Regions from separate parts of the Tessaracoccus flavescens genome, predicted to be linked through region 1. Evidence: predicted binding sites of a transcription regulator. Region 1 holds the regulator's gene; the other holds the start of a gene.

Evidence for each region. The regulator LexA, encoded in region 1, represses DNA repair genes until DNA is damaged. The targets are predictions, from matches to a motif close to TCGAACANNTGTTCGA.
Region 2: a site for LexA is predicted at 2,310-2,325, ahead of BW733_RS04500 (HNH endonuclease signature motif containing protein). Genes of this name have one in related genera too.

What each region holds. Positions count from the first base shown of each region.
Region 1 covers NZ_CP019607.1:3,129,464-3,132,870, forward strand. Annotated here, with positions in the region: gene BW733_RS15180 (ATP-dependent DNA helicase) at 1-832, shown strand, start outside; gene lexA (transcriptional repressor LexA) at 836-1,564, opposite strand; gene BW733_RS15190 (hypothetical protein) at 1,763-2,092, shown strand; gene nrdR (transcriptional regulator NrdR) at 2,275-2,790, shown strand; gene BW733_RS15200 (vitamin B12-dependent ribonucleotide reductase) at 2,841-3,407, shown strand, end outside.
Region 2 covers NZ_CP019607.1:920,095-923,501, reverse strand. Annotated here, with positions in the region: gene BW733_RS04505 (SDR family oxidoreductase) at 1-270, opposite strand, end outside; gene BW733_RS04500 (HNH endonuclease signature motif containing protein) at 630-2,279, opposite strand; gene pstB (phosphate ABC transporter ATP-binding protein PstB) at 3,056-3,407, opposite strand, start outside.

The DNA of each region.
Region 1 (3,407 bases):
CGTCGCAGGCCTTCTGCGCAACCAGGTCTTCGGCGAGACCACCACCGTGCTGACCTCCGCCACGCTGTCGCTTGGCGGCTCCTTCGAGCCGGCGGCGGCCTCCGTCGGCCTGCGTGCCGTGGACAGGATCGAGCCCGAGGGAGAGCCCTCGGACGAGTTCGCCTGGCGGGGCATCGACGTCGGGTCGCCGTTCAACTACGCAAAGCAGGGCATCCTCTACGTCGCGAAGCGACTGCCTCCGCCCGGCCGGGACGGCATGAACGAGGAGACCCTCGCGGAGATCGCCCAGTTGATCTGGGCCGCCGGTGGGCGAACGCTCGGGCTCTTCGCATCACGCCGGGCGGCGGAGCAGGCCGCGGAGTACTGTCGCCGCGAGCTGCCCAAGCAGACGATCCTCGCCCAGGGGGATGCGCAACTCTCCGAGCTGACCCGCCGGTTCACGGCCGAGCCGGAGACCTCACTGTTCGGGACCATGTCGCTGTGGCAGGGGGTCGACGTCCCCGGCGAGACGTGCCAACTGGTGATCATCGACAAGATCCCGTTCCCGCGTCCGGACGATCCGCTTATGCAGGCGAGGAAGAAGTCGGTCGACGACGCCGGAGGCAACGGCTTCATGTCGGTGGCCGCGACCCATGCCGCGCTGCTGCTCGCGCAGGGTGCAGGACGGCTGATCCGCAGGTCGGAGGACAGGGGAGTGGTCGCCATGCTCGATCCGCGCCTGGTCACGGCGCGCTACGGATCGTTCCTGAAGGCGTCGCTTCCCGACTTCTGGATGACCACCGACGGCGACATCGCCGTGCGCGCGTTGCGCCGGCTACGGGGCGAGGAGTAGCGCTCAGAGCTTGCGCATCACCGCGACGACTTTGCCCATGATCTGGGCGTGGGTGCCGTCGATGGGGGAGTACAGCTCGTTGTGTGGGAGCAGCCACACCTGGCCGTCCTTCCGGCGGAACGTCTTGACCGTCGCCTCGTCATCGAGCAGAGCCGCGACGATGTCGCCGTTGACGGCGTCGTTCTGCCGCTTGACGACGACCCAGTCGCCGTCGCAGATGGCCGCCTCGATCATGGAGTCGCCCTTGACCTCCAGCATGAAGACCTCACCCTCACCCACGAGCTGCTTCGGCAGGGCGAAGACGTCGTCGATCTGCTGCTCGGCGAGGATCGGCCCTCCCGCCGCGATGCGGCCGAGGAGGGGAGCACTGACCGACCTGGGCGTCGAGTCGAAGTGCTGCGCCGGGTCCAGTTGCTCCTCGCCGGGGAACTGCACCACCACGGCGCGCGGACGGTTGGGGTCGCGCCGCAGGAAGCCCTTCTCCTCCAGCACCTTGAGTTGGTAGGCGACCGAGGAGGTGGAGGCGAGGCCTGCCCGGGTGGCGACCTCGCGGATGCTGGGCGGGTAGCCGTTCTCGTCGATGGACTCGCGGATCACCTGCAGGATCGCGATCTGCCTGGCGGTGAGCCCGTGCAGGTCCTCCGGCCCGTCGGGCAACGAGGTGACGTTGCCGAGTTCGGCTTCGAGCGAGGCATTGCTTGGGCGTCCGCGGCGTGGGGTCTTCTCGGCCATGCACACATGCTAGCGCCGATGGCGAACGTGTGTTCGAAATCCGGCCCGGCGTGTTCCCCGGTCAGAAATTGTCAGACCCGTCGTGTGGAGTGTGGTCAACAGCGCACGACACGCCGATCGAACGGGTGTTCCAATTTGGGCTGAGAGGCGCTAGAGTCATATTCGAACAGTTGTTCTAGGACGAGAGGAGTGGTCCCCATGACCGCCGCAGTTCGCTTCCAGGTTGTCGACGCCGGTGCGCGTCGTGTCGTCGCCGCGTCCCCGGCGGCTCGTCCAGAGCTCCGCCTTCCCCAGGCCCACCCCGTCCGCCCGCTGGCTGCGGGTCGGGTGGCGAAGGTCGCGTCGTGCGCCGCCGCACGGCGCGCGGTCAAGCCCTCGCCGCTGCTGGTGCTCAAGGTCGCGGTGGTCGGCCTGCTCGCCCTGGGTGGCGCGGTGGTCTCGGTGGGTCAGCTCGCGGCCGATTCCACTCCTGATCCGGCCCGCGAGTACGTCGCGGGTGACCCTGCCTGGGCGCACGTGCAGCCGTAGGCGGCCGCGGTTTCCGCTGCTGAAATTACCGGGCGTGTCGGTGTTGTCTCCCGACACGGGTCGACCTAGGATTCCTATATCTAGTGGTTGTGCCACTGTCGCCACACAATAACTTGTGGTTTTGATGGCGACGTGGCACCTTAGTAGCTCCACTGGGAATCACGAAGGTTGGTCGAGGAACAATGCACTGCCCGTTCTGCCGGCACGGCGACACCAAGGTGTCGGATTCGCGTGCCACCGAGGATGGCTCAGCCATCCGGCGCAGGCGTGCGTGCCCGATGTGTGAGCGCAAGTTCACCACCGTCGAACAGATCGTCCTGACCGTCGTGAAGCGCTCGGGCGTCGTCGAGGCGTTCAGCCGCGACAAGGTCATCCGTGGTGTCTCGAAGGCATGCAAGGGTCGTCCCGTGACGCCCGCGCAGCTCGCCTCCCTGGCGCAGCGGGTGGAGGAGTCGCTCCGGGCATCCGGTTTCGCCGAGATTCCGTCAGAGAAGATCGGTGTGGCCATCCTCGGCCCGCTCGAGGAACTGGACGCCGTCGCGTATCTCAGATTCGCGAGCGTCTACAAGAACTACGACTCGGTCGACGACTTCCAGCGGGAGATCGATGCGCTGCGGCTCGGCGCGACCGAGGCTGTGGCACCTAAGGGGCGAGAGGTCCTCGTAGGTGCCGCCAACCAGGAGCCACTGATCAGTTGACGGGTACGCCCGCCACCGGATTCACATCACCACACCGCAGAGGGGAAAGCATGACCGCCACAGCAGCGCGCAGCACGCGCCAGAAGAAGACAGAGGCAGGCAAGGGCCTCAAGATCGAGCGCGTCTTCACCACGAAGGGGGTGCACCCCTACGACGAGGTGGAGTGGGACCGCCGCGACGTGGTGCAGACCAACTGGAAGACGGGCGAGACCGTCTTCGAGCAGAAGGGCGTCGAGTTCCCCACGTCCTGGAGCGTAAACGCCTCCACGATCGTCACCACCAAGTACTTCCGTGGCGCCCTCGGCTCGGAGCAGCGCGAGGCGAGCCTCAAGACGCTGATCGACCGCGTGGTCAAGACCTACTCGAAGGCCGGTCGTGAGTTCGGATACTTCTCCACCGATGAGGACGCGGAGATCTTCGAGCACGAGATCACCTGGATGCTGCTCAATCAGTACTTCTCCTTCAACTCGCCTGTCTGGTTCAACGTCGGCACCCCCTCGCCGCAGCAGGTCAGCGCGTGTTTCATCCTCTCCGTCGACGACTCGATGGACTCGATCCTCAACTGGTACAAGGAGGAGGGGTTCATCTTCAAGGGCGGTTCCGGTGCCGGCCTGAAC
Region 2 (3,407 bases), 1.4 Mb from region 1:
CCTTCCCTGCGACTCCACGAGCGACTTCGTCTCCTCAAGGTCGTCACTGCCGGGGAGATCGACGATGGCGACATCGGCTCCCTCCTTGGCGAATGCGAGGGCGACGGACCGACCGATTCCGGAGTCGGCCCCGGTGACCAGAGCGCGCTTGCCCTCCAGCCGGCCTCGCGCCACCCACGTGTCGTGGCCGTGATCGGCCTTCGGCTTCAGCTCGGACTCGCGGCCTGGCCATTCTTGGTCTTGTGCGGGGATGTTGCTGAGATCACTCATGTCCTCCACACAACCACGCACCAGCCGGCCTCACAAGCGATTCCGGGAACTGCCGCCCACTGCGCGGCAGCCGATCGCCCGGGGCAATTAACACACATCCCCATTGCCCCCTTCCAGTCGAATTTCCAGTCGACGCATTGCTGGTGTCTCCGCTCCGCGGCTAGACGGATCATGCCGATACGCGCGCGCACCGTGGTCGGGGAGGGGACCGGCCAACTGGTGACGATGTGGGCCTGAGCCCAAGTCGTCCGACGGGCCGTCAACGTCCACACAGCGGACCCTTCTGCGCCTGAACCGTCACGCTCTTGAGTTGTCACCGGCTGGGACGACGGCCTGGCCGGTGGGCTCGCCCCAGCCGCTCAGGTGGCGAGCCCGACGTCGATCCGGAGGCCCGAACGCGCGGGCACCGGTGTCCGCCCGGGATCGAGCCGTCGTGGTGGGATTAACTCCGGCCGCTCAGAGGCGTTCATCCTGACCTCCCAACGGTCGGTCGGGTCGTAGCCGCTGCGCAGCGGGTATCCGGCCCCGACCAGCGACCGCCCATGGCGCCGGTCCCGCTCGGATCCGGGTGCCACGAGGACGGAGTCCTCCCGGGAACCTGATGGCTGGGCTCGCTCGGCTGGCCCCGGTGGCCCGAGGACGGAGTCGTCCGGGGCCCCTGATGGTGGAAGCTGGCCGGGTGGCGTGACGCCAGAGCCCTCGGGCGGTGGCGAGCCCGGCCGTGCGGGGTTGTGATCGTGCGGCACCGGTGGACTTGAACCGCGGCTGCGCTGGTCGTCGTGCATCCGCAGGGGTTCGACCATGGCGTGGTGCTGTGCGCAGACGAGCACGAGGTTCGCAAGGCAGGTGGGTCCGCCCTCCCACCAGGGAACGATGTGGTGCGCATCACACGCCTCGTCGGGCTGCTCGCAGCCTGGGAAGGTGCAGCCGCCGTCGCGCAGCGACAGGGCTTTGCGGATCGGATCTGTGACGAGCCGCTGGGTCCGCCCGACGTCGAGGAGTTCCGAATCTGCACCGAGCACGACCGGGGTGAGATCGGCGTCACAGCACAGCCGCCGGAGGTCCCCGGCCGAGACCCGCTCGCCGTGGGTCAGCACCCCGGCCTGCTCGGCCCGCTCCCGCAGCGACTCCTCCTGCATCACCACGACGACACGCGGCCGGTCGCCCGCGACCTTGGGTGCCGCCTTGCGCACCTGCATGGCGCGGACGATGCGCACCAGCGCATCGGCATCGCGCTGCTCCGGGCTGTCGGACGGGCGACCGAGCGCAGGTGACGGCCTGCCGTCGTCGCGTGCCTGCCGCCGCTCCGAGGCCCGGTATGACGCCACGAGCCGCGCCAGTGCCTCGCCGTCCACGGCAGGCAGCGACCCGTTGAAGATCATCGAGCCGTCATCGAAGCGGTATCGGAAGCACCGCTGAGCCAGAGCGCGTTCGCGCTGCCTCTGTAGCCGCTGCCGCTCCCGCTCGGCCGCTCCCTCGCGGGTCAGCGCGGGGTCGACCACATCGAGCACGCGTTGGGTCATGGACCGCAGTTGTTCGTGGGTGGCGCTCCCAGCCTGCTCGACGAGGAAGCGCTCCGCATGTTCGTGCTGCTCGTCGCTCAGATCGCTCGGTAACTGGTTGAGCACGCGGGTGATGCTGTCGGCCTGGCGTGAGGTGACCGAGCCCTCCAGCGCTGCTGCCCGGACCTCCGGGTGGGCCGCGAGGTCATGGCCGGCGAAGATCGTCGCCGCGGCAACCGCCTGAGTGGTGCGACCTGTCGACTTGAGCCAGGTGGTGAGCGGGACGCCCACCGCCCGCTCGGCCACCTTCCGGCGGTCGGCATCGGCGGCCATCACCCGATGCTGCGTCTGCAGCTGCTCGGCCGCTACGCGGATCGCATCGAGCAGCTCCAGCTCACGCCGAACAGTGATCGGCTCATCGGGGGAGGGATCGCGGAGCAGCTCGAGCCCGGCCCGGATCAACGCGACTGCCTTGTCGCGTCGGCTCTGGGACTGCTGCGGCTCCATGTGCTGAGTTTACGGCAACTTGGCGAAAAATCAAATAGATGTTCTAATAATTTTCCGAGATTGACATCCGGGCGAACCCGCGCCGTCCGCGGGCGGCGGGGGGACAGGCGCCAAACCGAAAGCGGAGTCCCCGAACAGAACCTGATCCGGTCCAGCGAGTTCCGTCCACCGGTTCGCTGATCCGAGGAGCCGGCCAGTTACAGGCCATGGGGTGCGCGGACCCCGTATGGTCGGTGTCGAGACCGCCTCGGCCGCCCCTGAGATCGGCGCGGGGCGCGCCGGAGACGACCCCGACCTTGCGCCGACTCCCAGCGCCCGTCGCCGTATTCGTTGCGCTTCTCTCGGCTCTCGTCCTGGCAAGCGAGGTGCTCGGGGCCGTTGCGCAGGCTCCGGCCGAGTCGCGCGAGGCTGAGGCCGGGATCGTGGGTCACTTTGGCGCTGTGGTCCGGACCGTGGACGTGTTCGAGGGCCTTTCGACGACGGGCGCCGCCGCTGCGCGGGGCGGCCCTGCTCAAGGGACGGGAAGAGGGGTGGCGCGTTCGCGGGGGGGTCCTGCTCATGTGACGGGAACGACGGGGGCCGCCTCGCGCGGCGGCGCTGGATGGCGACCGGGAACAGGGGCGGTGCCGCTGCCCGTGGTGCCACCTCCGACCCCGCGGCGGTGGCCATGTCGTCGTGGACTACGGGGCAGACTGGTGCTCCCTGTGCAAGCAGCTCTCCCCGAAAGCAGAAGGCCCGGCGGAGCAGCAGCTCCACCGGGCCTCCCCGCACCTCGATCAGCCGAAGCGACCCGTGATGTAGTCCTCAGTGGCCTTCTGGTCAGGGTTGTGGAAGATCTTCTCCGTCGAGCCGATCTCGATCAGTTCACCCGGCTGCCCGTGGGCCTTCAGGTTGAAGAACGCCGTCTGGTCCGACACACGCGCCGCCTGCTGCATATTGTGGGTCACGATCACGACGGTGTAGGTCTCCTTGAGTTCCTTGATCAGGTCCTCGATGGCGAGCGTCGAGATCGGGTCGAGCGCGGAGCACGGCTCGTCCATCAGCAGCACGTCGGGGGAGACCGCGATCGCTCGGGCAATGCACAGTCGCTGCTGCTGACCGCCCGACAGGCCCGACCCGGGGCGGTCC